3 regions of the Paenibacillus pedocola genome follow, and region 2 is predicted to be linked to each of the others. Evidence: riboswitches for the same ligand, from Rfam matches in the RefSeq annotation. Region 2 holds a riboswitch; each other region holds the start of a gene.
The links. A riboswitch is a leader RNA that binds a small molecule or an ion and turns the genes downstream of it on or off. The one in region 2 is predicted to bind cyclic di-GMP.
Positions count from the first base shown of each region.

Region 1 (10,609 bases), 2.7 Mb from region 2:
AGGATGGCGGAGATGACGCCATCCTCCTCGGCACTGATCTCAAGATTGACCTTGTCAGTTTCAAGCTCGGCCAGCACATCGCCCTGACCGACGGTGTCGCCTTCCTTTACCAGCCATTTGTAGATCGTTCCTTCGGAAATCGATTCGCCCAGATCGGGTACTTTAATTTCGGACACAGGCCGATACCTCCCCAAACTTAATAGTTTTCATTATCGTGACACCGTCCCCGGATTAGGAGGACGGCACAGGCGCTTGTACTTGCGAGTTCGATTTTAGGGCTTCCGTAACGATGCGACGCTGTTCGAAGCTGTGAACATCGGCATAACCGCTGGCCGGACTGGAGCGTTCCGGACGGCCGATATACTGTACCGAGACATTCTGAGGGGCGATATTCCGCAGCCGTGGCTCGGTATAACTCCAGGCACCCATGTTCTTCGGCTCTTCCTGTACCCAGATAATCTCCTGCAGCGAGCGGAAGGAGTTCAGGTGGGCCGCCAGCTCCCGTTCCGGGAACGGGTAGAGCTGCTCCAGCCGGAGGATATGGAGCCAGGACCAATCCCGGTCTCCCGCGGCTTCAAGCTCAGTTTGCAGATCAATGGCTACCTTGCCGCTGCAGACCACCAGGCGTTTCACCTCGGCGGGCTTACTGCCCAGCAGCGGCTCCGGCAATACAGCCTGGAAGCCTCCGGAGGCAAGCTCGGATCCGGGAGAGGTGCTGCGTGTGTTGCGGATCAGACTCTTCGGTGCCATGATTACCAGCGGCTTGGCGTCAGGCTGCCCGCACAGAGCCGCTTGGCGGCGCAGCAGATGGAAATACTGCGCAGCAGTGGTCAAGTTCGCTACGGTCCAGTTCTCTTCGGCAGAGAGCTGCAAAAACCGTTCCAGACGGCCGCTGGAATGCTCCGGCCCCTGTCCTTCATAGCCATGAGGGAGCAGGATAGCCAGATTGCTGCGCTGTGTCCATTTGGCCCGTCCGGCGGAGATGAACTGATCAATAATGACCTGCGCGGCATTGGCGAAATCACCGTACTGGGCTTCCCAGAGTACGAAGGTCTCCGGGGCGAACACATTATAGCCATACTCATAGCCCAGCACCGATGCTTCCGAGAGCGGGCTGTTGTATACCCCGAAGGAAGCGGAAGAGGATGTGAGCTGATGCAGCGGAGAGAAGAGGGCCCCTGTCTCGCTGTCATGCAGTACAAGGTGGCGGTGGGCAAATGTGCCGCGCTGTGAATCCTGTCCGCTGAGGCGGATCGGGGTACCGTCCTTCAGGATGGTCGCGAAAGCCAGCGTTTCGGCCAACGCCCAATCTACCCGCTCTCCATCCTTGAGGGCATCCTTGCGCCGCTGGAGAATCCGCTCCAGCTTCGGATATACCTTGAAGCCGCGGGGTGCAGTCAACAGCTCCTGGTTGATCTCCTGCAGGCTGCTGAGCGGAACTGCTGTAGTGCGCGGAGCCTTGGATTCCACATCAAGCGCCACTGCCGTTTTGGACTCTGCATTTTTGTGCTTGCCTTCTTTCATAGACTCAAAGGCTGCCTGCAGTACGCTTTCTGCCTCAGCATTCATCCGCTGCACATCTTCCGCCGAAATAATTTTCTCGCTCTGCAGCCGTTCGGCGTACACTTTGTAGACCGTCGGGTGATTCCGGACTTTACTGTAGACAATCGGCTGAGTGGTATCAGGGTCGTCCATCTCATTATGGCCATGACGGCGGTAGCCGATCAGGTCAATTACGAAATCCTTTTTGAACAGATTGCGGTAGCTACTTGCCAGACGGACGGCTGAGATACAGGCTTCCGGATCATCGGCGTTGACATGCACAATCGGAATTTCATAGCCCTTAGCCAGGTCGCTGGCATAGTGGGTAGATCTGGAATCCTCGCTTTCCGTCGTAAAGCCAATCCGGTTATTGACGATAATATGCAGGGTGCCGCCATTCTGATAACCTTTCAATTTGCCGATATTAAGTGTTTCCGCAACGATACCCTCACCCGGGAAAGCGGCATCCCCGTGCATAAGAACAGCCATAGCTTTACTCGTGTCCAGCTTCGGCAATCCCGGTGTGCTCCGGTCCTCCTGGGCAGCACGGGTGAAGCCTTCAACCACGGGATTCACGAATTCCAAATGGCTCGGGTTGTTGGCCAGCGTGATCCGCGTACGCACGGTTTCTCCCTGTCTTACTGCACGGTCTGCACCAAGATGGTACTTCACATCGCCGGTCCAGCCGTAGTTGATGCCCATGGAACCTTCGGATGGAAACAGCTCTTTATTCGGGGAGTGATGGAACTCTGAGAAAATAATATCATACGGTTTGCCCAGAATGTGAGCCAATACATTCAGGCGTCCGCGGTGAGCCATCCCCATCAGGATATGCTCTGCACCGTCATGGGCGGCCGCACGCACGACTTCATCCAGCATCGGTACCAGGGCGTCATTGCCTTCCAGGCTGAAGCGTTTCTGGCCGACAAAGGTTTTGTGCAGGAAGGTCTCGAACTGTTCCACCTGAATCAGCCGGTTCAGCAGCTCCTTACGTTCACTGTTGTTCAGGGGAGCAGGGGAGCTTGTGGATTCCGCCTGACTGTTCAGCCAGCGCAGCTCCTTCTCGTCATGCACATGCCCGAATTCATAGGCGATAGTCCGGGTATAGGCCTGAAGCATGCGCTGAACGGCATCCCATGCGGTCTTGACATCTCCCGGAGCGTTCTCCCAGATCAGCGAAGCAGGCAACGCCATCAGATCTTCACGGGTCAAATCATAGGTTTTATAATCCAGCCACTGGGCCATAGGGTTCTCCCCCCGGTCCAGCGGATCAATGTTGGCGGCCCGATGGCCATGTATGCGAATATTAGCGATCAGCTTCGAGGCTCTTACAGCCTTTTTCAGCCACTCTGCATCTCCTGATACGGAAGGCTGCGGTACCTGGGTCGTATCCGGATCCAGTGGAGGAGGGCCGGAGGTGGTAAAAAGATCGCGGTAGTTAGGTTCTACTGAAGATGGATCATTAACGAACTGCTCATATTTCTCTTGAATATAACCCAAATTCGGTCCGTAATAATTGCTCCAAACGGATTCATTATAAGGTCCTTTGGCTGCCATGAATACATCCTCCTAACGGATGAACCCCACATGCGCCCAAACAGCACCGGCGTTAGGTGGAGCTACGATGTTTGCGGTTTCATTCCTTATCCTATTGTGCTACTTTAGGGGCGGCTAATCAATTCATACTTTGATCTATTCCGTTCGCAAAACGGCATGATTCAGCCTACAATTGATGCGGAACGATCATATGTTTTTTTAGTGTTTAAAATTCTAAAAAATGGGTATATGGTTTAATAAATATCTAGGAAAATAGTTTCATATCCGTTTAGGTCCTAAGGGGTAGAATGGAGTGAATGCCTATTTGAGTTACACAAATTATTACAAATTCAAGCTGCTTTTTTCAAATTCTTTTCATTTAAAATTTCCACAAAGCGACACATTTTTTGAGCAAGGCATTATATAATGTTATTGCGGATAACGGTTTCATGAATTCTAGCCAGATCCTTTCATGTGAAGGATCCAGTAAAGGGTAAACCTCGCCGAAAGGCAGGGACACAAAGTCTCGGGTCTAATGTAGAAATACTACGACGGCCGGACTGCCTGGGGACGCAAAATCTTAGGAGGAGATTTCTTGGATATGTCCAACCAGGGGAATGATGGGGAACTGCAGGCAGTTGATCTGGATTTAGAATGGGTATATTTGATGATGTCGGCTAAGAAGGCCGGCCTCAAGGTGGATGAGATCCGCCAGTTTTTAAGTGAAAAAACGTTGCAGGTAATGTGAGATGGGGCTGACCGGACGATACATACAGAAAAGGGCACAGCGAAAGAGATGCTGTGCCCTTTTCTGTATGGCCGGGAAGGGGAGCGTCACTTAATCCTTCTGCTCCAGCCGCCATTTCTGATAATCCAGAAATTCCTTGAATTCCCGTTTACTTATCCCTGAAGCCATAGCTTCCTGTACGAGCCGGAACCATTCTCCGTCGAGTGAAGCCTCCTGTGATTCCAGGGGTTCGCCATACAGCAGTGCATGAATAGATACCTGAAGCGCATCGGCGATCTTTTCGATGAATTGGATAGAGGGGTTGGATTGAATATTTCTTTCCACATTGCTTAGGTATGATTTCGCCACGTCAGCCTTGTCCGCCAGCTCAGATAAAGACAAACCCTTTTCCAAACGGAGATGGTGGATACGACTTCCCATATTATCTGGCACGATTAAAACGCCCCTCCGTTACTTTTTGTTATCAGTATAGCAAATTTTCTCATAGCGGACAAAAATCATTGTTTGATCGTCATCAGCTGAGGTCCCGTCTATAAAAAAGGCATATCCAGCCCGGGTTAGGGAAGGATATGCCTTTTTGGTAAGCTTACCTCGACTATTTAAGTTCTCCTAAACCTTGTTTAGCATTGAAGGTCCAGGTAAGGTCCAGTTTATCTCCCTGGAATACGTTCTGATCCTGACCGTTGTCTACAAAGACGAAGGCTACCTTGAAGACCTTGGATTGTCCGGCTGTGATACCGCCAGGCAGAGCGCCGGTGCTGATCAAATCATAGTTAGCCGTATTTTTCAGATCCTTCAGGGAGATTTCCCCGATGACAAAATTGGTGATGTCGCCGCTGACATAAGTATCCTTGAGAAGTTTGACTTTGAAATGGTCACCCAGATCCTGTCCCGCGTTATTCGTACCGGCATCGGTTACCGTGTAAGCGCTAGCCAGTTTCAGCTCCTTGATATCGAGTGAGCCGCTGTTTTGCAGAGTGAAGTTACGGACGGCGATGTCACCAGGCTTGAGGTTGCTGAGGTTAACGATTTCCGACGGGCTGGTATTCAGATCCAGTGTTCCTGCTGCGAAGGTAGCTGTGCTCTGCGCAGTATCGCTGAAGTAAGCGAACGTTCCTCCTCCGATTAAAGACAATCCCAGTGCCGCCGATGCAATACCCAGACCCAGTGTTTTTTTGATACCCATAATATAAATTCCTCCTCGGTTATGTTTTTATTATTGAATAGCAGGGTTTACTTGAATTCGCCGGCTCCCTGGCTGGCTTCGAAGTTCCAGGTAAGCTTCAGCTTATCGCCTTGGTAATAGTTTTGCGGCTGGAAGTTTTCTTTGAAGGCAAATTGAACGGTGAGCTTATCCTCGGTACCCGCTTTAATGCCTGATTTTTCCCCTCCAAGCAGCGTACCCAGTATTTTTCTGGCTACGAGATCCGGGCTCTGGCTCTCCAGATCGGCGAGCGAAATGATAAGAACCTCCGGCTGTTTTTTGTCGTTGTTATTCAGGAAAGTAACGATAATATCATCCTTCAGATTATGGCTGCCGTTGTTGTTGTTCGTGTCCGTCACTGCGGATGAAGTCTTCAGCAAGACCTTGGGAATGTCGAGGGAGCCGTCATTTTTCAGTTTGAAATCTCTGGTGATCAGATCGCCAGGCTTCAGATTGCTGAGATCAACAATGACAGCAGGGTCAGAGGTGAGGCTAAGAGTTCCGTTGTTAAATGCAGCTGTGCTCTGGGCGGAATCGCTAAAGTAAGCGAAAGTGCCTCCGCCGACAAGTGTCAGGCCAAGCGCTGCGGAAGCAACGCCGAGACCCAGTGTTTTTTTAATATTCATTTGTTCATCCCTCTCTCATAGATCTTTTTGGCAACAGGTGTACCTTTAATTATTGTGACTCCGCGTTTCGTAAACGGGAGATAACAATCAGTTATTGAAGCGGCATGGTTTCGGGGCCTGCCGGCGCGGCTGCGGCGCTTTTCTTTTCAAGTGCGGAAACGGCCTTCCAGGAGGTATAGAGTGCATAGAGCAGCAGCAGGAGACCCGGTATGATCATCAGCATGACACTGCCTGCCTTCGAAACCGCGAAATTCATCGCGTACCCCACATAAGGAACCGTTACTCCGGTATATTGCCCTACGACATTCGTTGAGCTGACCGCAGCCGAATCCGCAGCATCATTGTTATCGCCTTTGGTTGTGTAGGTGGCCTCACCCGTGGCAGTGTTTACAGTGGCGTCGATAACCCGGTGGGTGATCAGAATATTCTCAGGATTCATAAATGTGATGACGTCGCCCTTTTGGAAGCGGGTCATATCGCCGCCAGGCTTGATAGCAACGATGGAGCCGGTATGGATGCCGGGTTCCATGGAGCCGGATAAGACGGTTTTGATCTGATAGCCGAAGAAAGCCGGTTCGCCGCCGGAAGCTTTGGAGATCACTACGGCAACCACCACAAGCAGGAAAACAAGGGACATCAGCAGGGTCAGTGCTGTACTGACTATTTTTTTAATACGCATTATTCATCGCCGCCTTTACTGGGTTCTGTGACCGGAACGGGAGAAGCTGCGGGAAGTTCCGGTACGGTATTGTCATTTTCGGTTATGTCCTGAACAGGCACTGCTGCCGGTGTTGGAGATGGATCGGGTGTATCCGCGCCGGAAGCAGGGGCGTCTGGGGCGGCAGTGTCTGGGATGGCCGCGTCTGGAGCGGCGCTGTTGTCCGGCGCCGGCTTATCCTCTACAGGCTTATCTTCTGCCGGCTTGCCGTTGTCCGGCACCGCAGGGACGGTTATCTCTGGGTGTCCTTCTCCCGCTTCAACAACCGGGGTCTTGTCATCAGCAGGATCTTTATCGTCCTGCTTGCCGTCGTCAGCTTTTTCCGCCAATGCTTCTTCCTGAAGCTTTGCCTTGGCATCTGTGATTTCCAGCTGCTGATTGTGCAGACTGCTTACTGCCGAGGACAGGCTGCTCCGGGTAGAGGTCAGATCAGCATTCAGCTGCTCATAGGCCGCCTGCAATTCGGCAGAAACATCAGGCTGTGCTTCATATGCTTTGGCCACGAAGTCAAGCAGCCCGCTGCCGCCGGAAAAGCGGGAGTGTTCCTGCCCGAGGAATCCGCGGTCAGGATTGCCTGGCGGCAGCGCACTGCCGGCTGTATGAATGGAGTTCAGATAGTCCATAATTTGGTTGTAAGTATCCTTGAGCGGTTCGGACAATACTCCGCTTTGGGCTGAATCCTGTTGCATTTGCCCGAAGATCTGTGCATCACGGATTTCCAGACAATTGGGTTCAAGTTGGAGCATATAACCCCAGGCCTGATGCAGAATAGCTGCCGCATTGCTGGCCTCCTGCAAAATCTGCTGCCAGATCCCGAAGTTGGTGTTGAGCTGTGCATCTATTGCCGCAATGGCGGAATTGGCAGAGGAAATCTGTGCTGCTACAAGCTCTTCAGCCTGATCCAGCTCATCCTGAGACAGTGCTGAGAGGTCCGCGGGACCTGTGAACTCTCCGGCCGTGCTGTGGCTGGCAAGAGAAGACTTAAGCTCGATGATTCTGTGGATGTGCCCGGACAGCTCCGAGAGCAGCTGTTCAATCTGTCCCGGGAAGACGGAACAGAGCTCTATGCTGCTGGTTTGCTGCAGCGAGGTATTGTACTCTCCGTAGGTGCTGCCGATCTGACCGGAGGTGTACAGGACAAGAACGGATACAGCCACACCGGATTGCAGAATACGAAGCCCGGTTTTACTTGGTTTTTTTTTACGCCGTCTGGCGGATCTGGGGTACAAAGGCTAGCCCCCTCTCATGGCTTTACAATCATTCATTCGTTATATTCGTTCTTTATTAAGAACAATTTGATAAGGAAATCATACACCGTCTTCCGGGCAAAAGAAAAATGTGAATTAAGCTTAAAAGTTCTTAATAACGTACAATAATGAAGTGTTATCTTTGTATTACTGCTAGTATCGCTGTTTTACGCAAAATATTCTTTATAAAGAACAATGATTCGCACCTCGCAGATCGCCAATAACGCAAAGCAGCGGTCCTCCAATACCTGGAGAACCGCTGCTTTGTTTCGATAGATTATTCTATATGTCCGGATTTGTTTCAAGCGTAGGAGAGTTGTGTGTTCGGCCGGCCGGTTAGGGAAGCTTTTCTCCGCGTGAGCTTACATACAGGTCATACCATTCCTTGCGGGTCAGCTCCAGCTTGTCCGCACCTGCGCAGGCGGCAATCCGCTGCGGATTCACCGTTCCGATGACTGGCTGAATGGCCGCCGGATGGGTCATCAGCCAGGACAGGACGATGGCCTCAGGCGTTGTATTCTTCTGCCGGGCGAGCTCCTTGACCAGCGCGGCCGTATTCACGACATTCTCCGGCTGGCCTTCGAGTGAACGCCCGCTGAAGCCTCCTTGCGCCAGCGGCCCCCAGGCCTGCAGCTGGATGTTCTCCATGCGGCAGTATTCTATGGTTCCCTCCGGAAAGGTAATATCCTTCCAAGGCTCGCGGTTCACGCTGACCATGGCATCAAGCCAGCTGATCTTGGCCAGACTCATATGCAGCTGGTTGACGATAAAGGGTTCGTCACAGTAATGCTGGAGCAGCCTGATCTGAGCAGCGCTCATATTGGAGACCCCGAAGTGGCGCACTTTTCCTGCAGCTTTGAGCTGATGCAAAGCTTCGGCTACTTCTTCGGGGTCCATCAGCGGATCAGGACGGTGCAGCAGCAGGATATCAATATAGTCTGTCCCGAGGCGGGATAAGGTTCCGTCGACACTCTTTAGAATATGCTCTCTGGAAATATCGAACGTATTAGTGGTCTCCCCCGGTTCAATCAGCTTGATGCCGCATTTGGATTGTATAATGATCTCCTCACGCAGTCCCGGCCGGTCTTTAAAAATCTGCCCGAATACCTTCTCCGCCTTACCGCGGGTATAAATATCGGCATGATCAAAAAAATTGATGCCGATCGACAGAGCAGCTTCAACGGCTTCATGTCCCTGTTTGATATTCTCAGCTGTAATTGGTTCATGGTCCCAGCCTCCGCCCAGCCCCATACATCCTAAGGCTATGCGGCTGGCAGGAATCCCGCGTTTGTTAAGTGGCAGCGTTCTCAGCAAGAAGTATCCCTCCGTCACAATGGAATTGAAGAATCAGGGAATATTGTACACCTTTAGAAGCCGGTGTGGTATTTTTTGTCGCTGGAGGAACGGTGCTTTGTGCCCTCTTTATCCTTCTCCTCCTGCTTTTCCAGCGTTAAATCCTCTATCGGAATCGGATCGACGTTCTGCTCGCTTTCATGCATGTCGAACAGGCTGGGCTTGTCTGTCGGGTATTGCTCCGGATGGTTGCGCTTGTCTCCCTGCAGCTTTTTTTCCTCGTGCGGCTGCTTGTTTTCGTTCATGCTTGTTCCCTCGCTCTCATTTTGCAGTTTTGTTCGTTAATACACGTAATAGGCTGCTGTTAAACAGCAAAGAGGCCCTGAGGGCCTCTTCTATTCCTTGCCTATAACGACAGCGGGGTTCCGAAGTCGTTCAATTTGCGTGCCGCAACATCCTGGTAGAGACGTTTCAGCCAATTCAGTTCAGTAAGACTGTGCTCATATCTGCCGTACATCAGATGAAGCGCCGAACGGGGGACGACAGAAATATGGTCTTCGTACACCTGGTAGGCATAGTTGACCTGATGTTCAATCTCCCGGATCCGTTCCTCCAGTACCTTCTCGACTTTATCCTGATTGATATAGCGTGAGAGGGCCAGGGCCATATAGAGGGGATGAAAGACCAGATCGACTTTCTTAATCTGCTGCAGAATAAGCTGCTCGAACAAGGCCTTACCCTTATCGGTAATCCGGTAAATCGTCTTGTCCGGCCGGTCATTGCTGCGGATCGTCTCTACAGCTTCAATATAATCATCTGCAGCCAGCTTGTCGACAGCATAGTAGAGGGAGCCCATCTGCAGCTTCATCATCTGATCATACATCCGTTCCTTCATAATGAGTGTGATCTCATAAGGATGCATATCCTTCTCCTGAAGCAGACCGAGGATCACCAGTTTCATGGACATGGCCCGTTACCCGCGTTCAGTGGAGGGCTGAGCAGCCTTGGGCTGAACTGTAAGGCGGTCTTTCGGCATCAGGAATACAAAGACTACTCCCAGCACCGCAGGAATCAGCGCCCACATAAAGGTATGAGAGATGGAATCGGATAGTGCCCCTGTAATCTTATCCAGTACGGCAGCCGGAATGTTGGCTCTTGCCTCCGGCGTCAGAGCTGCGCGCGAATCGCCAAACGAAGCGGCCTCTGCGCTGCCGCCAAAGGCATCACTAAGACTGTTCGTAAAGCCGTTGCGCTGGATAATTCCGAAGATCGTAATTCCAAGCGTCATGCCGAGCGAGCGCATGAAGGTGCTGGTGGAAGTAGCTGATCCGCGCTGGCGCATATCAAAATGATGAATGGAGGACATGCTGAGCACGGAGAAGGAGAAGCCCACACCAAATCCGGTCAGCGCCATGAAGATATTTAGCATCAGCCTGGAAGTGTCAGGTGACAGGGTGCTTAAGCAGAAGACGCCTGCCAGGAAGCAGACTGCCGACAGAATCATAATATTGCGGAAGCTGGTTTTGGTGGTGAGCAGTCCTCCGGTTTGGCTTCCGAGGACGGTCCCGATCATCATCGGCATCAGAATCAGCCCTGAATTGGTAGCCGAACCGCCGTATACACCCTGTACAAAGATAGGGATATATACAGTTGCCACGATAAAGGTCGAGCCGTAGAACAAGCCGATTACACTGC
Region 1 covers NZ_CP134223.1:432,133-442,741, forward strand. The annotation lists gene odhB (2-oxoglutarate dehydrogenase complex dihydrolipoyllysine-residue succinyltransferase) at 1-176, opposite strand, end outside; gene QU597_RS01895 (2-oxoglutarate dehydrogenase E1 component) at 232-3,099, opposite strand; cyclic di-GMP riboswitch class I at 3,561-3,646, shown strand; gene QU597_RS01900 (anti-repressor SinI family protein) at 3,680-3,826, shown strand; gene QU597_RS01905 (helix-turn-helix domain-containing protein) at 3,917-4,246, opposite strand; gene QU597_RS01910 (TasA family protein) at 4,422-5,012, opposite strand; gene QU597_RS01915 (TasA family protein) at 5,060-5,656, opposite strand; gene sipW (signal peptidase I SipW) at 5,748-6,335, opposite strand; gene QU597_RS01925 (prolipoprotein diacylglyceryl transferase) at 6,335-7,603, opposite strand; gene QU597_RS01930 (aldo/keto reductase) at 7,958-8,935, opposite strand; gene QU597_RS01935 (YczO family protein) at 8,989-9,219, opposite strand; gene QU597_RS01940 (PadR family transcriptional regulator) at 9,321-9,881, opposite strand; gene QU597_RS01945 (MDR family MFS transporter) at 9,888-10,609, opposite strand, start outside.
Region 1: linked by a shared signal. The riboswitch ahead of QU597_RS01900 (anti-repressor SinI family protein) and the one ahead of QU597_RS18810 (thiamine pyrophosphate-binding protein) in region 2 are both predicted to bind cyclic di-GMP.

Region 2 (10,609 bases):
AGGTGGATATGGACGAACTGCTCGAGCGGATCTACCGCAAATTCTCCGTGCGTGCTAAGGAGCGGGACATCATTCTTGAGCTCCATAAGACAGAAAGTGCTCTGCTGCTTAAATCGGCGGATGTAGATAAGCTGGAACAGGTTTTGACCAATCTGCTGGATAATGCCTTCCGGCATACCCCTGCGGACAAACATATCTCAATCATCACCGGTTCTGCGGTACTAGAAGGGCGCCGCTATCTGGAGATAGCGATCCGGGATGAAGGCGCAGGAATTCATCCGGAGGATCTGCCCTTTATCTTCGAACGTTTCTACAAAGCCGACAAGGCGCGGGTACGCGGAGAATCCGGAGGCACCGGGCTGGGGCTGGCGATTGTTAAAAATATCGTCGAGTCGCATCACGGGCAGATTTTTGCCACCAGTAAACTTGGCGAAGGCACGACCTTTACGCTAAGACTTCCTGTCGAAAAACAGTAAATTCAGACCAAGACTGACGGCGCCTCTGACTGCAGAGGTGCTTTTTGTTGAAAGGACAACTTTAATCTTGTTCATCGTGGAACGTATAGGAGGCATCTAGTCATGATTTTATCATTGGACCAAGGCACCACCAGCTCTCGGGCCATCCTTTTTAATCAGCAGGCGGGAATGGTTTCCCAGGGGCAATATGAGATTAAGCAGTCCTTTCCCTGCCCCGGGTGGGTGGAGCATGATCCGGAGCAAATCTGGGAGAGTCAGCTCTCAGCGGCCAGAGATGCGATTCAGACAAGCGGAATAACGGCTGAAGAAATATCCTGTATCGGCATCACCAATCAGCGCGAAACCGCACTGATTTGGGACAAGGCCACAGGAGAGCCGATTTATCCGGCCATCGTGTGGCAGGACCGGCGAACGGCAGAGCAGTGTGAAGAGATCAAACGTCAAGGCCTGGCCGCTGAGATTGCCCGCAAGACAGGTCTGGTCGTGGATGCCTATTTCTCGGCTACCAAGCTGGCCTGGATTTTAGATCATGTGACAGGTTCCAGGGAACGTGCTGAGCGGGGAGAGCTGCTGGCAGGGACAATTGACAGCTGGCTTATCTGGAAGCTCACAGGAGGCGCTGTGCACGCTACAGACGTTACGAATGCTTCACGGACCATGCTGTTCAATCTGCATGAGCGTAGATGGGACGAGCAGCTTATCGAACAGCTGCGGATTCCCCGCCTCATGCTGCCTGAGGTGCGGATGTCCGGCGGCGATTTCGGTACAGCTGAGGCCCGGTGGTTGGGTGCGGAGATTCCTATCTGTTCTGTGCTAGGCGATCAGCAGGCTGCATTATTCGGTCATACCTGCCTGGAGGCAGGCAGTGCCAAAAACACATACGGAACAGGCTGCTTTATTCTGATGAACACAGGAACTGAGCCCGTTGCCTCCAAGCATGGTCTGCTGACCACTGTTGCCTGGGGGATGGGGGATGAACTGTATTATGCGCTGGAGGGCAGTGTGTTTGTAGCCGGAGCAGCCGTACAATGGCTGCATGAAGGACTGGGATTGATCGAAGGGCCGTCAGATTCGGAGCACAAGGCTGCTGAAGTTGTGGACAGTGAAGGCGTTGTGGTCGTTCCTGCCTTTACCGGCCTTGGAGCCCCCTATTGGGATATGTATGCCCGTGGAGCTGTGTTTGGGCTGACCCGGGGCACAACAGCTGGCCATCTGGTCCGGGCGACTCTGGAATCGCTGGCCTTCCAATCGCGCGATGTTATCGGCGCTATGGAGAAAGATGCCGGCATGCCGCTGACGGGACTGCGTGTAGACGGCGGTGCTGTACGCAACGACCTGCTGATGCAGTTTCAGGCTGATATTCTCGGCAGTGAGGTGACCCGCACGACCTACGCTGAGACGACAGCGCTCGGGGCTGCACTGTTGGCAGGGCTAACCTCCGGGATATGGTCTAGGGAACAGCTGGAGAGCTTCAATAAGGCCGAGAAGGACTTCTTGCCCCGGATGGGTGAAGAAGAGCGGGAACGCCGCTATGACGCCTGGAAGGATGCTGTGTCACGGACGATGGGCTGGGAGAAGCATGAAGGCCGGGGTTAGCAGTATTGCGACTGAAAATGCATTACGCTGGTCTATAATTCTGACTTAATCAAAAAGCAACCTGAAGGCTAGTATAGCTAGCCTTCAGGTTGCTTTTTAGTTAGTTCAATGAATGAGTGCTTAGTATTCCATCACAAAGGCTACGTTCTGCCAGCCGGCGCCGACTGTCCAGAAAAGAACCTTGTCACCCCGCTCAATCTTGCCGGTAGTCACCGCTTTATGAAGAGCGACAAAAGGGCTGCTCGTCGAAGTATAGCCGAATTCATCGCCGATATAGACGGCTGCGTCGCTGCCGATACCGGTCTTGTCAGATACGGCACGAATATTCGGCAGGGATAACTGGGAGAAGCATGCCGCTTTAATGGTTTCAGGAGCGATCCCGTTATCACTCAGGAGTGTATTGATAGACTCGGAGGCTGCATCCACACAAATGGAGTCGTCAAAAGGAATGAACTTTACGTTGAACTCTCCTTTGCCTACCCCTCGGCGGCCAAGATTCGCCATGCCTTCTGCAGGGAACATCGAATTGCCGTAGACGCAGGTGTCTGTCTGGTATATGGAATCGATGAAGCCAACGGAATTCTCATCACGCTCGAGGATCACTGCGGCAGCAGCGTCTCCGAAGTTGGCGTAGTAGACCGGATCATTCCTGTCGGCATGCGGAGCCACATGGTCCGAGCCGATAACCAGTGCCCGGCGGATTCTCGGGTTAGCCATCATCTGGCGGCTTACCTGTTCCACTGAAGCGGTCATACCGGCGCAGTTCGCATTGCTGTCGATACAAATAGTGTGGGAAGCGCCGCCGATCAGCCGGTGAATCATCAGCGAGTTCGTAGGAAAGATATATTCAGGAGTCTGGCTGGCATAAGCGATAAGATCAATGTCAGCACCGGTAAGGCCCGTCTTGTCCAGTACATTGCTTGCTGCCTCAAAAGCCATAGTCAGAGAATTCTCTTCCTCGTTGTCAATACTATAGCGGCTCTCACGGCCCAGAGCTGTCAGGAGTCCGCGGATATCTATACCTTTTTCGTCAAAATGCTGTATGAAAAAGTCATTATCAATCTTTTTACTTGGATGATAGATATCAATATCCTTAATACGTATTCCGGCCATGGTAGCCCTCCTGTAAAGTTAGTGGAGTGATGCTCTTAAACGATCGAAGTGATTTCCAGGTTTTCTAGTCCTGCTTTGCGGCCAAGACGGGCGAGCTGCATTTTGAGGATCGGATTGTTTTCAAGGGTCAGGCTTACTTTTTCGAAACCGTCTGCTTTGAACATGATGAAGCAGCCTTCCAACAGCGGCACAACATCTGGAGCAGTAACATTTAGCTTTCTGCAGTCGATCTGCAGAGCATATTCAGAGGGTGTGATCGGATTGACCGTCTGCTGATAAGCTTGAATCGATTTAAGGCCGTCCTCATTGGAGAAGGTACCTTCTAATTCGACATTAATGATCTTGTTAACAGAATCGGTTTTCAAAATAAATTTACCCATGTGCTCATCTCTCCCAAAATTGAATGTGTGTGTCTTCTGCAAAATATGAGCCGGCCAGCATTGGTCGGCTTTTTTATATATCCAAAAACTAGAAGTTTTAAGCCGGTTTTCGACAACAAACTTTAGGTAATGGGATAATTTGCCTTAATATAACCATAATATTCTCAATTGTGCAAGAAAAAAGTCGAATCATGCATTAAAGTGCCACAAATCAATTTATTGGATTTCTTCGAGTGTGGCAAGCAGGACATTAAAGGCGGAAATGACTCTCGGAGCACCGACGCACGGTACCAGATGTAGCAAAATCCCCTTGATCTGATCTACGGTCATACCGACTCGCAGCGCCATCACATAATGAACCCCTAATTGCTCAAACTGCCCCATGGTGATCAGAGAGGAAATGACGGCAATTTCCTTCCAGTCAGAACCGATCGTAGTGCGCTGAAAAATGTCGCCGTAAGCATTACCCATGATGTACTCAGCCAATTCCGGAAAATGCTCTTTAATCGGAGCCAGAGCTTTGGCGCCATAGTCGCCGGACAGATTGGAGAAGTGCTTTAGACCGCTGTTAACCGTATTTTCCACAGAAGATACCTCCTGAAATTTGATAGCATCACGAAAGAATATGACAAGTTGAGCTGTGCCGATTAATCCGGTTAGTCGAGATTTAAGGTGCGGTGGGCCGTTGGAGGCATTTCATCACGGTCGGTCAGCAGCTCAATAACAGCTACCCGGTTGGATTCTACCGCAGCATTTACGGCTGCAGAGAATTGGTCAGCTGTCTCGCATCTGTAGCCGGTCGCTCCGAGTGATTCGGCGAATTTCACTGCGTCCATCGGAACTTCGAAGATTGTGCCATCGATTCTGCCGGTTGTTTTTTCCATACCCTTTAGAGCCATGTCCAGCTGCATGTTGTTGACCACGATAAAAATAACCGGGATGTTCTTGCACACTGCGGTGTTTATTTCGGCGCCAAGCATCATAAAGCAGCCGTCACCGGTAATGCAGAATACCGTTTCTTCCGGCGCAGCAACTTTAGCACCTATAGCCATACCGATGGCATTGCCCATGCAGGCAAAATAAGCATCGAAGATAAAGCTGCCGGGTTTCTTCACGTTGTACCATTTCACGGCATTAAAGCCATGGCTGCCATCATCCACAAAAACTAAACTGTTATATGGGATCATGTCACTAAAAGTACTCATTACCGAAGCAAGTGAAAGTTTAGGCAGTACTGGTAATTCTTCTGCATAATGAACATCGGCTTTTGTTTTATGTTTTTTAATAGTGTCTCTATCGATATGCTCCAGATAGTAAGCCAGATTGTCACGTACATCACCGCTAACCGGGATAGTCTGTGAGTTCAGAATTTTACCGACATAAGTAGGATCGACATCGAATTGGATCAGGGTAGCCGGGTGATTCTCCGCCTTAAGATTACAGATGGTCATATCACTGAGGCGAGAACCAAGTACAATATACAGGTCGCTGCTATTCAGCAAATCATCACCATGACTGCAGCCACCCACACCGACCGGGCCGTGATACAGCGGGTGATCCCAGGCAATGGCGCCCTTGCCCCCGGGAGAAGTAACCACAGGAATATTGAACGTTTCAGCCAGCTGCGCAAGCTCCTGGTGGGCACCGGAACGGTTCACGCCCTTACCGGCGATAATAAGGGGATTAGAGGCCTTATTAATGGCGGAAACTACCCGCTCGAAATTAGCAATGCTGATGAGTGACTCGCGTTCAGGAATCACAATTCGGCACTCTTCGAGCCTTTCGGTCTGGACATCAAAGGGGAGACATAAGTGGACCGGTCCGCGCTGACCGCCTAGGGCGATAGAGACAGCATGATTAAAAATGGTACTAAAATGATCGCCGCGTTCTACCAGCTTGCTGAATAGCGTAGCGGGTCTGAACATCTCCGCCAGATCTGCCAGATAGGATGAGGAATCCTGGCACTGGGGAATCCCCAGCTCCTTTATGGACTGATGTCCGGTAATAAACAGAACAGGGAGGTTATTTGCCTTGGCATGGGCTGCAGCAGTAAGTAGATTCGTTCCGCCGGGTCCCGAGGTGCCGAAGGCTACCCCGAGATTACCGGTTTTAAGAGCATAGCCGGCGGCTTCGAATCCGGAGCTTGATTCATGTCTTCCTGGAATAAACTCAATGCCGTAATCAACCATTTTGAGAACAACGGGACATATAGATTTGCCGATGATACCAAAGGAATGTGTTACACCGAGGTTTCGTAGTGCCTCAGCCATATGATCTGCGACTGTTTTCAAAAGCTCCACCCTATCCATTGTGTATTTATCTTGCGAAAATAGAAAACCTGTACTCAGGGAGTACAGGCGGTTGCTTAAATAGTCATTTAGAACGTAAGGAATCTCAAACGTTCCGGCTCTTAGGCAACCTGGCTGTCCTGGTCCCGATAAAATGAGACTGTAGATCCATGGCTTTGCGTCATTCCCTTTCGGAGAATTTTGCCAATTATTGTTTAAATTTTCATTGGATAATTTTACTTTACAATATATTTTCAACTCTATCTTTGTCAATATATTTTCTGCGGAAAAAATCAGAAATTGACGAATTGCAGAACTTTATTCAGGATATATATAATGAAAAAAATGTCTGATAATGCAAATGCTAACCACTACTTGAATGCTTAGTGAACATAGGGGCAAGCTTCCAAAACTAAAAAAGAAATGGGCTATTTGAACTATTTATATATAGTAATTGTAAATTCATGAGGTGAATTAGATTAAATGGGGGAAAAGACCTAAAGGGAGAAGTACTGGTTATGATTAAGAAGAAGAGGAGCTGCAGAGGAGAAGTGCAAAAGCATTATCGTCAGTACTTCTATGAATAAATCAAATTATGCGGAGGGTAACGCCACAAAAAAACTGCCGCTTAAGGTAAGCGGCAGCAGTAAAATTAAGTGAACTAAAATTTGAAAATATGAATGGTTTTTTGCAGCTGGAAGACCGCTTGGGTCATTTTATCGGTCTCTTCGGCAACGGACTGCAAGGCGTTAATCTGCTCGTTCATGGCTGCGGATACTTCTTCAGTACCGGCTGCAGTCTGCTGGGTGATCGCGGATATATTTTCAATGGCACTGGAGATCTTGAGCGCACTTTCCAGCATGAGGTCACTCTCCGCAGAGAAGGCAGCGATTTGTTCGGTTATGTATTGGACACTTTGAACAATTTGCGAGAAAATATGTGCGGTTTCGACGATCATCTCATTCTGTACTTGAACCACTTCTTCATTGATTGCGATATTCTCCACAGCCTGCTTGATATCGGCTTCAATGCTGCGGACCAGACCGAAGACTTCTTTGGTGGAGGAAGTGGACTCTTCAGCGAGCTTCCGTACTTCCTGAGCGACAACGGCGAAACCGCGCCCATGCTCACCCGCACGTGCAGCCTCAATCGAGGCGTTAAGCGACAGCAGATTGGTCTGTTCGGCGATTTCCGTAATGCTCTTAGCAATCATCGAAATGCCGCGGGCATTTTGTGAGAGCGTCTCGATGGTGCTGGCCACCTTGTTCGTGGCTTCAATATTTTTGCGCATACCTTCTGCCTGGGTGTCAACGGACAGCCTGCCTTTTTCGACAAGTTCAAGCGTATGTATAGAACGTTTATTCATTTCCTTGGTAGAGCTTGTATAGTTGGAGACTTTGATTTCAATATCCTTGATCGAATCCGTCATATCTGCAATATCCACGGAGATCTCATTCGCCCCCTGGGCCAGTTCATTGGAAGAAGAAGCAACCTGTGCCATTACTATTTTTAGGTTCTGGTTCTTATCCTCGATGCCTCTGCTGGCGTCCATTACATGGCGGGTGATCTGTGAAGCCTCTGTCAGAATTTTCTTCAGCTTGTCTATCATAGTGTTGAAGGAACGGCTGACCTCTCCCATCGATCCGTTTTCGTCTGCCCTAAGAGTGAAGTCACCTTTTGCAATCGTGTGAGTTACATTGGAGATATCGTCAAAAGAGGATGTAAGCGTTCTCTCAACATAGCGCGCAAGAGGATAAGTCAGGCCGGCCAATGCGGCAACGAGCACGATGCCGAGAATGATTTTGCCCATAATCACCATTGTGATTAAAACCGGGACAGCAAATAATGCAGCGACAAGATAACAACCGGCAACAATTCTCTGTTTTAACGGAAGCTTGGTCAACCAGTTCATAATAAAGTTCCCCCTAAAAAATATGGTGTGTATTGTAATATTATAGGTGATTAACGGGGGATCAGTCTATTGTAAGAACTGACATAAATCATCAATTAAGCATGTCTAAAGAAGGGGGTATTGCATTCTTTCTTCATATAAAGTAATGGTTTCCCGCAAGCTGGTTATCACACTGTCAATCAGTTCCTGAGGCCCAGTAACCAGAGCATGTTGTCCTAACGATAATATAATTTTGCAGGCGGATTCCAGTGTCTGGAAATCGGCAAGGACTGTCAGCCAGCCGGCTTTGAAGGACGGCTCGATGCTTGTGACGGATACATACCGTTCCTGCTGAAGAGACGCTAGTGCAGTTTCCAAGATCAGCAAGGTGGCAGGGTAGCGGGGCAGCCCTGATTTGAAGGAGGCTGTGGATTCCTCCCAATAGCGGGCCAGCTCAAATCCTTGCGGCCGGGTAAACATATCGCGGGTGATTTGGGCATCGGTGATTCTGGAAACCCGGTAGGTCCTCATTCCATTGCTGGTTTCGGCAACGACATACCAGACACCGCGTTTGGCCACAAGTCCGAGCGGAGAAATCAGCCTAACCGTGCATTCATCGCCATTACTGTAAGTGAGCGATACTTTCCGGTTCTCCCAGATAGCTTCCTGCAGCAATGTAAGGAAAGGATAAGACTCACCGGAAGGATGCCATCCGGCACCATCGATATGGATACGCGAACTCAGAAATTGGAGCGGAGAGTCTTGAGGTTTGGCTGCTGCTTCCAGTTTGCGGACAGCAGAAGAGAAATCATCCTGAATTCCCAGCGCTTCTAAGATTGAGGCATCTGCTGTCAGGAGCAAAGAGCCAATCTCATTCGGCTTCATTCCTGTCAAGGAAGTTCTGTAGCCTTCAGCAAGCATCCAGCCGCCATCGCGTCCTCTTTCTGCCAGCACAGGGACTCCGGAGGAACTGAGCGCCTCCATGTCGCGTATAACGGTCCGCTCAGAGACCTCAAGCATACGTGCAAGCTCACGTGAGCTGAGTTTGCCTCGGCTTTGCAGCAGAAGCATTATGGATAATAAGCGGTCTGCCCTCATTAAATCACTCCTCTCCTAAAACGTTTTTTTCAGTGTACCACATATATATGTCAATTGGTGTCATATATAAGCGTTACAATAATTAACGAAAGCGGAGAAACAATACTAAGGACTGAAAATGGAGAGGGGCGAATTAATGTTGACAAATCTGCGGGGAAAAGTAGCACTGGTTACCGGAGCAAGCAGAGGAGCAGGGCGGGGGATCGCGATGGAACTGGCCAAAGCGGGCGCTTACGTCTATCTAACCGGCAGAAGTTCCGGTGCCCAGCAGGAAGGGCGCCGGAAAGGGACAGTAGACAGTGTGATAAATGAGATTCTCCTTAGTGGAGGTGAGGGAGCGGCTATCCGCTGTGACCACACTAAGGATAGTCAGACAGAGAGTGTTGTCCGGCAGATCGCCGAAGAGCAGGGCAGACTTGATATCCTGGTCAACAATGTATGGGGCGGTAATGAACTCCCGATCGACAGCAAACCGTTCTGGGAGCTGCCGACAGAGCACTGGGGGAATATGTTCGATGCTGGTGTCAGGGCGCAGCTGATGACTAACTATTATGCGATTCCGCTGATGCGCAGCAGCCAGGACGGCGGGAGACTGATTATTCACACCACCTATTGGGACCGTTATAAATACATCGGTAATTTATATTATGATCTGGCCAAAAATGCACTGGTTCGCATGGCTTACGGATTGTCTGTTGAACTCGCTGCGGACGGAATTGCCGTTATTCCGCTGTCACCCGGGTGGATGCGGACCGAGCTGGTGCTGGAGAGCCTTGGTACAGACGAGGCACATTGGCAGGAGGTGGAGGAACTGAAGTCAAGTGAATCTACGGCGTATATAGGACGGGCAGTAGTGGCCCTGGCCGCAGATGCTGATAAGATGGCTTTGACGGGAATTCCACTGCAGGTAGGGGAACTGGCGGAGAAATACGGATTCACGGATATTGACGGACGCAGAGTGCCGGTCTTTCACGTCCCTGAATAAAGAAAAACGCCCGTTTGGAATGGACGGCAATCCAGCCGCATTCCGAACGGGCGTTTTTTATTTGCTAAAAGATTCTACAGCAGAATAACTTCTTCTGCAGTATTAATTTCCTGCAATCCGGCCAGCTTAACCAGGACTTGCTGCGGTACTGCCTTGTCGACGGTCAGAAGCATAATTGCCGCACCGCCGACGATTTTGCGTCCCACCTGCATGGATGCGATATTGACGTCATTTTCACCCAGCAATGTGCCGACGAGACCGATAATTCCCGGTTTATCGTTGTGGGAGATCAGAATTTGATGGCCTTCCGGAGCAATGTCGACCGGGAATTTATTCACTTGGACGATACGCTCGCCGTATCCCTGCAGCAGGGTACCAGCTACCAGGCGTTCCTCGTCCGGATCTGCTTTCAGAGTAACGGTAATCAGGTTAGTGAAGCCTTTGGTCTTAGGGGATTTCGTAACAATTACATTAACATCCCTGGTTTTAGCCAAATGCATGGAGTTGACGATATTGACATCGCCGCCGAAGTGGCGGGAGAGCACACCCTTAACAATATAGCGGGTCAGCGGCTGTGTATCCACGTCCGAGAGATCTCCGGCATATTCGACAGTGATTTCACTGATCGCACCGTGTGTGAGCTGTGTAGCGAAGCTGCCAAGCTTCTCGCCGAGGGTGAAGTATGGCTGGAGCTTATTCATTACGCTTGGTGCAACCGGCGGAATGTTAACAGCATTGATGAACGGCTCGTTGCGCAGAATGTGCAGCACCTGCTCCGATAC
Region 2 covers NZ_CP134223.1:4,225,360-4,235,968, reverse strand. The annotation lists gene QU597_RS18835 (ATP-binding protein) at 1-476, shown strand, start outside; gene glpK (glycerol kinase GlpK) at 579-2,072, shown strand; gene QU597_RS18825 (3-oxoacyl-[acyl-carrier-protein] synthase III C-terminal domain-containing protein) at 2,193-3,185, opposite strand; gene QU597_RS18820 (hypothetical protein) at 3,221-3,565, opposite strand; gene QU597_RS18815 (carboxymuconolactone decarboxylase family protein) at 3,782-4,150, opposite strand; gene QU597_RS18810 (thiamine pyrophosphate-binding protein) at 4,222-5,865, opposite strand; cyclic di-GMP riboswitch class I at 5,976-6,069, opposite strand; gene QU597_RS18805 (methyl-accepting chemotaxis protein) at 6,515-7,765, opposite strand; gene QU597_RS18800 (helix-turn-helix transcriptional regulator) at 7,871-8,842, opposite strand; gene QU597_RS18795 (SDR family NAD(P)-dependent oxidoreductase) at 8,979-9,827, shown strand; gene serA (phosphoglycerate dehydrogenase) at 9,902-10,609, opposite strand, start outside.

Region 3 (10,609 bases), 2.0 Mb from region 2:
TAGTCAAGCTTGTCGTTCTCGTCCATAATTTCCGAAGCATCGCCGGACCAGACGATCCCGACGGCTGCTTCTTCGTTAGCCAGCAGCATCTTGATCTCGTCACCGACAATCGCCTTCACATTAGGCGAGAGCTTGTTCAGCTTGGACAGCGCCTCCTGCAGATGCTCTTCATTCGTATCATTGACCGAATAGTGCAGGCTGTTCAGCGCCATACCCATGACCTCGCGGGCTCCGTCGACCAGGAAGATATTATTGTTCAGCCTGCTATCCCAGAGGGAATCCCAGCTGCTGAAATCAATGTCCCCGGTCATCTCAGGATTGTAGATAATCCCTACCGTTCCCCAGAAATAAGGCACCGAATACTTGTTACCCGGATCGAAGGACAGGTCCATGAATCTCGAATCGATATTAGCCAGATTCGGAATCTTGCTGTGATCCAGCGGCAGCAGCAGGTTCTCCTCCCGCATCTTGGCGATGGCATAGTCGGAAGGAACCACGACATCAAAGACCGTTCCGCCCTGCTCCACCTTGGTCAGCATCGCTTCATTCGAATCAAAGGTCTGGTAGATAACTGTAATCCCGGTCTCCTTCTCGAACTGCTCCAGGAGATCAGGATCAATGTAATCGCCCCAGTTATAAATAGTCAGCGTATTACCGCCCGTATATCCTTCCGCCGAGTTCAGCCTGGAGCCGAGGAACATCAGACCGAAAGCAACGAGCAGAATCGCCAGAAATGCATTGACCAGCTGTTTCATCTAGGCACCCCCGCTTCTGCAGCCGGTTCCGCTACTGCGCCGGCCGGCCGGCTCTTACGCTGGTTCAGGAAGTAATAGCCGATAACGAGCAGGATCGTAAAGAGGAAGATCAGTGTCGAGAGCGCATTAATCGACAGCGATACCCCTTGCCGCGCCCGGGAATAAATCTCCACCGAGAGTGTGGAATAGCCGTTGCCGGTCACGAAGAACGTCACTGCGAAATCATCCAGCGAATAGGTCAGCGCCATGAAGAAACCGCTGAAGATCCCGGGCTTGATAATCGGAAGAATCACCTTAGTCAGGACATTAAGCCTGCTGGCCCCAAGGTCGCGGGCGGCATCGGTCAGCGTCGGGCTCATCTCCTGCAGATGCGGCAGAATCATCAGCACGGCAATCGGCACGCTGAACGCCACATGGGAGAGCAGCACGGAGGTGAAGCCAAGCTTGATGCCGGCAATAGTGAACAGGATCAGAAAGGAAGCCCCGATAATAACGTCTGGACTGACGATCAGCACATTGTTCAGCGAGAGCAGTGCGTTCTTCGACCGGCGGCTGCGGCTGCGCTGGATGGCAAGTGCACCAATGACCGCCAGCAGCGTGGCAATTGCCGAAGACAGGAGCGCGATCACCAGCGTGTTGATCACGATAATGATCAGACGCGTATCCTGCAGAACTTCCCGGTAATAATCGAGCGTGAAGCCCTCGAATTTATGCATCGTACCGCCGCTGTTGAACGAGTAGTACATCAGATAGAAAATCGGCGCGTACAGCACGACAAACACCAGCACCAGATACAGGTTAGCAATCCCGTTTTTATTTTTCATGCCGCACCCCTTTTCGCGAGCTGCCCGTAAGGATCATGAACAGCGCCATGATGGCGATCAGGAAGACGGCAACCGTCGAGCCCATGCCCCAGTCCTGCGTAACCAGGAAGTGCTGTTCAATCGCGGTGCCCAGCGTAATCACCCGGTTGCCGGCGATCAGACGCGTAATCATAAACAGCGACAGCGCCGGGATGAATACAGCCATACACCCGGAACGCACTCCGGAGACCGTTAGCGGAAAAATAACCCGCCGGAACGTCGTCCACCCGGAAGCGCCCAAATCGCGCGCGGCATCCACGAGAGACAGGTTCAGCTCCTCAAGGGCGCTGAAGATCGGCAGAATCATGAACGGAATAAAAATATACACTGAGACAAACACAAAGCTGAAACCTGTAAAGAGAATTTGCTGCTCCCCGAGCCCCAGCAGGTCGAAGAAACTGTTCACCGGCCCGAAGGTGCCGAAGATCCCGATAAACGCGTACGTCTTCAGCAGCAGATTGATCCAGGTCGGCAGAATAATCAGTAGCAGCCACAGCTGCTTATGCTTCGTGCGGGTCAGCAGATAAGCGGCCGGATACGCTACAAGCAGCGAGAACAGCGTGATCAGGAACGCATACCAGAAGGAGTTCAGCATCATTCTCATATATACCGGCGTAAAGAAATTCACATAATTGTCCAGCGTCAGATGCCCGTCCAGATCAAACAGGGAATAGTAAATGACCAGCAGCACCGGCGCGATAACAAACAGGGCAATCCATAAGTAATAAGGGATAAGATAATACGACCGGCCCTTATTGTTCATGGCTCTCCACCTCGCCGTAAGCTTCCAGACGTCTGTCGAATTCTTCCTCCGTTTCACCAAAACGCATCACATGAATCGCTTCCGGATCAAAATAGAGCCCGATCTCGCTGCCCACCTCAGCCTTGCGAGTGGAGTGCACCAGCCATTCATGGCCGGATTCATCATAGCAGCTGATCTCGTAGTGTACTCCCCGGAAGAGCTGGGAATCGACGCGCACCTTCAGCTTGCCCTGCTCAAGCGCGGCTATTTCCAGATCCTCCGGACGGATCACGATTTCGACCGATTCATTCGGCTTAAGCCCCGCATCCACGCATTCAAAACGTTGGCCGCCCCATTCCACCAGATAATCCTCAATCATAACACCGGGTACGATATTCGACTCTCCAATGAAATCGGCGACGAAACGGTTGATCGGCTCATCGTAAATATCGTTCGGCGTACCGCTCTGCTCGATTTTCCCTTTGTTCATGACAAAGATCCAGTCTGACATCGCCAGCGCTTCTTCCTGGTCATGGGTAACGAAGATAAACGTGATGCCGAGCCGCTGCTGCATTTCCCGCAGGATATACTGCATCTCCGTACGCAGCTTCAGGTCTAGCGCGGACAACGGCTCGTCCAGCAGCAGCACCTGCGGCTCGTTGACGATTGCGCGGGCAATCGCTACACGCTGTCTTTGTCCGCCGGACATTTCGTTGATCGCACGCTGTTCGTAGCCGACAAGGTTGACGAACCGGAGCGCTTCCTGCACCTTTTGGGTAATGACATCCTTTTTAAGCTTCTTAATGCGCAGTCCGAAAGCCACATTCTCGAATACGTTCAGGTGGGGAAACAGGGCATAATCCTGAAACACCGTGTTTACCTGACGCTCATTGGCGGGAATGTGGTTGATCATTTTACCGTTTAGATAAATAGAGCCTTCAGTCGGTTCGGCAAAACCGGCGATCAGACGCAGAATGGTCGTCTTGCCGCAGCCGGACGGTCCCAGCAGTGTATAGAATTTACCGCGTTCGATTTCGAAGCTGACACCTTTTAACACGGCCTCCTCATCATCATATTGCTTAGTAACCTGGTCAAAAGAAATAATAGTGCCTTCCGGGGTAGCGATAGCTAACGACCTCCCTTACCTTATGTATTACAAACCTTTTTACCCTCATCTAACAGCGCACAATCGGCCTTGACGGGCTCAGCACTGCCTAGGCGACAATTCTGTCCCTCCGCTTCGACAGCATTTCATATCATATATGATATAGGATGTATCCCATATATGCGATAGCTAACAACGCTTATAGCCCTGCAGAATCTTAACAAGTTCGTAAAAAATAGCCCCCTTTACGCTGCGTATGAGGTGCTATAATGAAACCGTCTGAAAATACTTTGAAAATTCCTCTTTTTATGAAAGAAGATGACTGAAATGAACGAGGGGTTACAAGACCGCCTTGAGAAATTTGGATTATCCCTTTATATGATACGGATCACTCTGGCTGCATCGCTCTCCTGGGTGGCAGTTCATAGTCTGTACGGTGACCATTACTTATATTTTGCCCCGCTTGCAGCTATTCTGATCACCCAAGGAACAGTTAAAGCCTCGCTTGAAAAAGGCCTCTACCGCCTGCTGGGCATTGTGCTCGGCGGAACGGTCAGCCTGATTGTCGGCCGCTTCCTGGATATCGGTATTCTCTCGATCCTGCTGATCCTGCTGCTGGGTATCGGTATTGCCACCGCGTGCCGGATTAATATTCAGGCTGTCTCACAGGTTGGCGTGACCTCTGTTCTCGCGCTTACCTTCTACCATGATCACTATATTGTGTGGAGGGTTGCCGAGACCCTGATCGGCGTACTGATTGCCTTATTGATCAATATGATTATCGTCCCGCCCAAAGGGTTCGTCAAGGTGAAAAGCCTGGCACTCGAAGGAAGCCTGCTGCTGGCGGATTCCCTGAGCGGGATGGCCACTGGCGGCAGAGACGCAGCAAAAGCCCAGAAGGCGCTGACCCGCTCCGGGGAACTGCTCGCGAAGAGTGTCCGGCTGCGCCATGAAATGCAATTCACCTTATCGCACTACCCCTGCCGCAGCGGACTGCGCGGGTTGACGCAGGCTACGGCCCATCTGCAGAAGGTTCACTTCTACGTCAAAGAGATTGCCGACGAGCTCTCTCTGCTGCCCGCGCATTATGCTGCCGCAGACTGGATGGTGGAGGTTGCCGGCGCAACTGCCGACTGCATCGCCCTGTACGGGACCAAGACATTGTCGGACGCCGAAGTCCAGCGCTCACTGCAGGAGTCGCTCCGGCATGCCCGTGATCTGCAGCTGGCCTGGTTCTCCGAGCTGCAGGGAATATGCCCGCTGACGGCTATCCGCGACCTCGGTGCTGTCTTCTCTCACCTCAACCGGGTGCTGGAGGTCATCGAACAGGCCGATTATGCGGCAGTTTCAGCCGCACCTCTGCCGGCAAGAACCGAAGCAGCGCGCGGTATTCATCTTGTAAATAATGGACTCTCCCACAAGCTTTAAGCTTGGGAGTGTCCTTTTTTTTGCTGATGCAAAATCTTATATATTTCAGGTGAAATTACAGTTGAAAACCTGCTCATCTAGGAATAAAATTAGGATTGTTTAAAGAATTTGTCGAAATTCAGTACTATAGTACCAGTTATGATCATTTTATTGTCGAACACTTCATCAAATGACCTCATGCTGAGTATTTATCATGTTTCATGTATAAAGGCAAACTGCCTGAAAGGGCGGGACGCAAAGCAATGGGCCTAACAATGCCGCTGTGCATTCATGGCTGCCAGGCTGCCGGTTTGATAATACGAAAAGCGAGGTTATACCTATGCCGCAGCGCACCCTTGACCATTCCCGGCATGTGTTCAATAAAACAATGCCGGCCTTTAGCACTACTTTCCCCATGGAGTCCTCTACCCCGTCCTATCCGGTCAGCGGAATGGGCGGAAATGAAGATAAGGATGGAATAATCATTGTACAGAATGATCAGATTTTCATCACCCCCCCTTTACGAGGCGGCAAGGCTGCCCTGATTTCTGCTGTTCACCCTGTCGTCCTGAAGATAGACGGCGGGAAGGTAACTGAACCTACCAGGGTCACTTCAGCCAATCATTTGAGCTGGGAGATCAGCGAGAAGCCGCAATACCAGATTACTATTTCCGAGGATAAGCTCAGAGCCTACTTTACCCTCTACCGTGTGGAGAAGTACTCCTGGAAGCTTGTGAATTGCCCCGCCTCCGCCGAAGTCTCTGTCCGGGCGGAGCCGGACTATGATCTGCTGCTGTCTAAGCTGACTGTAGATCAGATTCTGGCCGGCTTTCCGAAGAGCTCCTTCATCCCTAATCTCAACATCCCTGCCCTTTACGCCGAATTGAATAATCCGACCTATCTTCCGGTCTGCATTGCTGTGGGCAAAACCCCGGTTCCCGGTACCAACGGCCGGCTGGAGCTCTTGCTGCATCCGGATATGACCGAAGAATTCAGCAGTTCGGAAGCTCCCGACCCTATGAATTATCTGGGTTATCCGGGGATTGCGTCTGTCCAGCCGGGAGAAGTGCTTGCCCGCAAATTGCCTCCGCGGGAAGGATTGCCCGGCTTTGACGTGTATGGCGGCATTCTGCCGTCACCCCAGCCGGAAGATATCCGCCTGATGCACGCCGCCGATACCTCGCTGCTACCAGACGGAGAAATTATCGCACTGCGTGAAGGAAGACCCCGGATCACAGGCATCGGCACACCGCTGGTGAGTATTGATTTCCCGTCTGCCTATATTATGCCAGGGGGCATGGACACAGCAGACGGAGCCTTTATGTTCGCAGGGGATGTGGTTGCACCGGAAGGAGTCAGGGACCAATCCATCATTGAGGCTTTAGGCAATGTCTACATATACGGCGATGTCCAGGGTGCTGTGATTGCCGCCACAGGCAGCATTGTAATCCGGGGAAAGGTAACAGACTGCCAATTATATTCCGGCTGTTACGGAGCGAGACAAGGGCGGCTGCACCTGCAACCCGCTCACCTGATTGAGGAAATAACAGCACTGAGAAAAGCAGCCAGGCTGCTGGAGCAGAATCTTCAGTCACGCCAGCAGGCAGTGAAATACGGACTGGTAGTTATGCTGCTGCTGGAGAGTAAATGCAGCCATATACCGGGTCTGCTCACCGGGCTTCAGAAGCTGCTTTTAAACAATGAGTCAGCCTGTCCTATGGATACAGAGCAAATTAAACATATGCTGGAGGTCTTCCTGCACCCGGGGCAGTTCACCGACTTCATAACGGATGCCGTGATTGGGACGTTGTTGAAGCTGCTTGAGGCGTTTTGTGAGCGGATTGAAGGCCTGCAGGAGGAGAATGCCCGGATTGATGTTGCAGAAGCGGAAGGCTGCATGCTCCAAGCCGGCGGAGACCTCTATATACATAAAGAAGGCGTCAGGAACTGCACGCTGCGGGCATCCGGGAATGTTCAATTCCTCATGGAACAATCGGTATGCAGCGGATCCATAGTCGAAGCGGGTGGAGCTATCACCTTACAGAGCGCCGGTGCAGAAGCCGGCCAGCAATCGGTGCTTACAGCAGGGAGTACAATTAGTGCCCGCCGGATTTCCGCTACCCGCTTGAGCATTGGCGAATATACCACAGAGATTGATGATTTGCTGGAGAATGCGGTATTCACAGCCCAGAATCTGCGGACGGGTAATCAAAGATAGTGCAAACTGCTTACATACAGTTTTCAGCCCAGTTAAAAAGCCTGCCGGACCTCATGCAGCATCCGGCAGGCTCTTCTTATTTTATCCGGGCGGTCCGCCCCAGCTTAACATTCACCAGAATAATGCTGCCCACGATCAAGAGCATACCCACAATCAGATTGGGCGTAATCTGCTCATGCAGCAGCACTACGCTTGAGCCGATGGAGATCAGCGGGATCAGGAAGGTAAACGAACCGACCTTACCGGCCTCCCCTTCATTGATCAGCTTAAAGTACACCATCCAGCCGAGCGCGATGACGAACACCGCAATGAACAGTGTGTTAACAATAAAAGCACTGTTCCAGGTGATTGCTGACCAGCTTTCTATGGCTGAACCGGCTGACAGCAGGATCACTCCGCCGATCATGATCTGCATCGCCGTCATCCACAGCATATCTACCCGGGCCGCATTCCGTTTCGTATAGATGGTGGCAAATGCCCAGCTGAGTGCGCTGGCCAGCGCAAGCAGAACGCCGACAGGAGAAATGCTTCCGTTAAACCCGCCGATGCTTAGTGCGGCTACCCCCAGAAAGCCGAGCAGCAGGCCGAATATTTTCAGCCCGTACATGCTCTCCCCTAGCCAGATCCAGGCAAAGATGCCCAGCAGCACCGGCTGCAGAAACACAATGGCCGAGAACAGACCGGAAGGCACATACTGGAGGCCTATCGTCTGGAAGCCGTAATAAAAGACGATACTGAGTATCGCCGATGTCAGATAGACCGGCCACAGCCGCCTGAACTGAAGCTGCTTCCATTTCGGCAGGGCAGCGAAGATCAGGATGATACCGGCAATCACCGTCCGGATGCCGGCAAACAGGAGCGGCGGAGCATAGGATAAGGCGATTTTGGACAGGGGCCAGTTGATCCCCCAGACAATCACCAAAAAAGTAAGCAGAGCTATCGTTTTATTACGTCCGGACATTTATTCACCTCTTGTTTCATTTTCATTCCAAATGATACAATAATCCCAGTCATAATTGAAATGAATTATAATCATGAGGGGCATAACAAATCCGATATGAACAACAATCAAATTCGCCTGTTTGTCAAAATTGCCGAAACCGGAAGCTTCACCAAAGCCGGCCTGGAGCTGAATATGACCCAGCCGGCGGTCAGCCGCGCTATTTCCGCCCTCGAAACGGAAATGGACGTCAAGCTGCTGCTCCGCGACCGCCGCAGCGGGCTGATGCTCACAGAGGTGGGCAAACGTGTCCTGATTCTTTTCCGGGAAATTCTCAGCGGGTTCAATAAGGTCGAGCAGGAGATTGCCGCGGAGAAAGGACTGGAGAAGGGGCTGATCCGGATCGGAGCCTTTCCGGTGGCGGCCGCTTACTTTGTGCCCAAAATGATCCGCTCGATTAAGAGCAGATATCCGGGGATTGAAATCTCCGTCCATGAAGGCTCGGTGGCCGAGGTGAAGGAATGGCTGGAAACGCGCCAGATTGATGTCGGGCTGATTATTCCGCCGCATGAGGAGTTTGAGACCCTTCCGCTTTTTCGGGAGAAGCTGTATGCGGTGCTGCCCGGCGGCCATCCGCTGGGGCAACATCAGGTCATTGATGTGAAAGACCTGGAGCACGAGCCGATGATGATCTGCAGAGCGGGCTATGAGCCTCCAGTGCTTGATTTATTCAAGAGGGCCGGCAGTGAGCTGAACGTGAAATATGTTGTCAACAGCTACAATACAGCGCTGAACATGATCCAGGAGGGTCTGGCCGTAGGCGTGCTGTCCCAGCTGTCGCTGCTCGCGCCGCCTGATGATGTGATCATCCGGGAGCTTTTCCCTGATGCTTACCGGGATGTCCATCTTGCTGTCCATTCGCTGGAGGAAGCGTCCATCGCCGTCAGATTGCTCATTGATACTGCGCTCGAATTATTTGCGGAAGCCGGAAATCTAAGTCCTGCTACAAACACTGTAAAGGAGTGAGCACTATGAAGACCAACCGTCTGGGAAACAGCGGGCTGCAGGTATCGGCACTGGGCCTTGGAACGAATGCTTTTGGCAAACGTGCTGATCAGCAGACCTCGATTGTTATCATCCATACCGCACTGGATCAGGGGATCAACTTCATTGATACCGCCAATATTTATGCCGGTACCGAATCGGAAAGAATCATCGGCCTGGCTCTGGAAGGCAGGAGGGATCGCGCAGTTCTGGCCACCAAGGCAGGTCTGCCGCGGGCCGAAGGCCCAAATGGGAGCGGCTCCTCCCGCCATCACCTGATGCTGGAGCTGGAAGGCAGCCTGCGCCGCCTGAAGACGGATTATGTGGATCTGTATCAGATCCATACCTTCGATCCGTATACTCCGCTGGAGGAAACGCTGCGCACTCTGGACGATATGGTATCTGCGGGAAAGGTCCGTTATATCGGCGCTTCTAATTACGCGGCCTGGGAACTGATGAAGGCGCTGGGGATCAGCGCAGCGCGGAATCTGGTCCAATACAGCTCGATTCAGTGCAGCTATTCGCTGGCCGACCGGACTCCCGAGAACGAGCTGCTCCCGCTCTGTCTGGATCAGGGACTGGGGATCATCCCTTATTTCCCGCTGGCCGGGGGCATACTGACCGGCAAATACAGCAGCAGTGGCACTGCACCGGCCGGGTCACGGGCCGAGACCGATCCGAACTTTACCCGCTTCCTTACCCCTGAGCGGATTGCACTGGGTAATGAAGTCAGCCGGATCGCCGCAGACCTCGGAACCTCGCCCACAGCCTTGTCCTTAGCCTGGCTGATGAGCAGGCCCGCTGTATCCACGGTTATCGTAGGGGCTACACGGGTGGAGCAGGTGCAGCAGAATCTGCAGAGCACCGCTCTTGAGCTGGACGCGGAGACCCTGGACAAGCTGGAAGAAGCCAGCCGCCCGTTCCGCAGCGGCGAGCCGTTCGCAGTCTACCGTCTGCCGTAATTGCAGAACGCCAAGAAGCCTATAGCTCCTTCCTGCCGGTTATCGGCGGGCTGGAGCTATAGGCTTTTTTAATAGAACAGCATTGCTTATTTATACGGCTGCGATGAACCGCTCCATATCTTCCTCGACCGTTGTAATACCGCCGATTCCGAAGTTATCAACCAGCACTTTAGCCACATTCGGCGAGAGGAAGGCCGGCAGCGTCGGGCCGAGATGAATGTTTTTGACACCCAGGTGCAGCAGCGCAAGCAGCACGATGACCGCTTTTTGCTCATACCAGGCAATATTGTAGGCAATCGGCAGGTCGTTGATATCGTCCAGTCCGAACACTTCCTTCAGCTTCAGGGCAATGACCACAAGGGAATAGGAATCATTGCATTGTCCGGCGTCCAGCACACGCGGAATTCCGCCGATATCGCCGAGCGCAAGCTTGTTGTATTTGTACTTCGCACAGCCTGCGGTAAGAATGACAGTATCCCCCGGCAGTTCAGCAGCAAAGTCAGTGTAGTAATTGCGGCTCTTCATCCGGCCGTCGCAGCCTGCCATCACGAAGAATTGCTTAATGGCCCCGCT
Region 3 covers NZ_CP134223.1:6,193,479-6,204,087, forward strand. The annotation lists gene QU597_RS27480 (ABC transporter substrate-binding protein) at 1-755, opposite strand, end outside; gene QU597_RS27485 (ABC transporter permease) at 752-1,579, opposite strand; gene QU597_RS27490 (ABC transporter permease) at 1,569-2,381, opposite strand; gene QU597_RS27495 (ABC transporter ATP-binding protein) at 2,371-3,486, opposite strand; gene QU597_RS27500 (FUSC family protein) at 3,793-4,893, shown strand; cyclic di-GMP riboswitch class I at 5,093-5,183, shown strand; gene QU597_RS27505 (flagellar assembly protein A) at 5,213-7,090, shown strand; gene QU597_RS27510 (DMT family transporter) at 7,167-8,051, opposite strand; gene QU597_RS27515 (LysR family transcriptional regulator) at 8,148-9,056, shown strand; gene QU597_RS27520 (aldo/keto reductase) at 9,062-10,036, shown strand; gene hcp (hydroxylamine reductase) at 10,127-10,609, opposite strand, start outside.
Region 3: linked by a shared signal. The riboswitch ahead of QU597_RS27505 (flagellar assembly protein A) and the one ahead of QU597_RS18810 (thiamine pyrophosphate-binding protein) in region 2 are both predicted to bind cyclic di-GMP.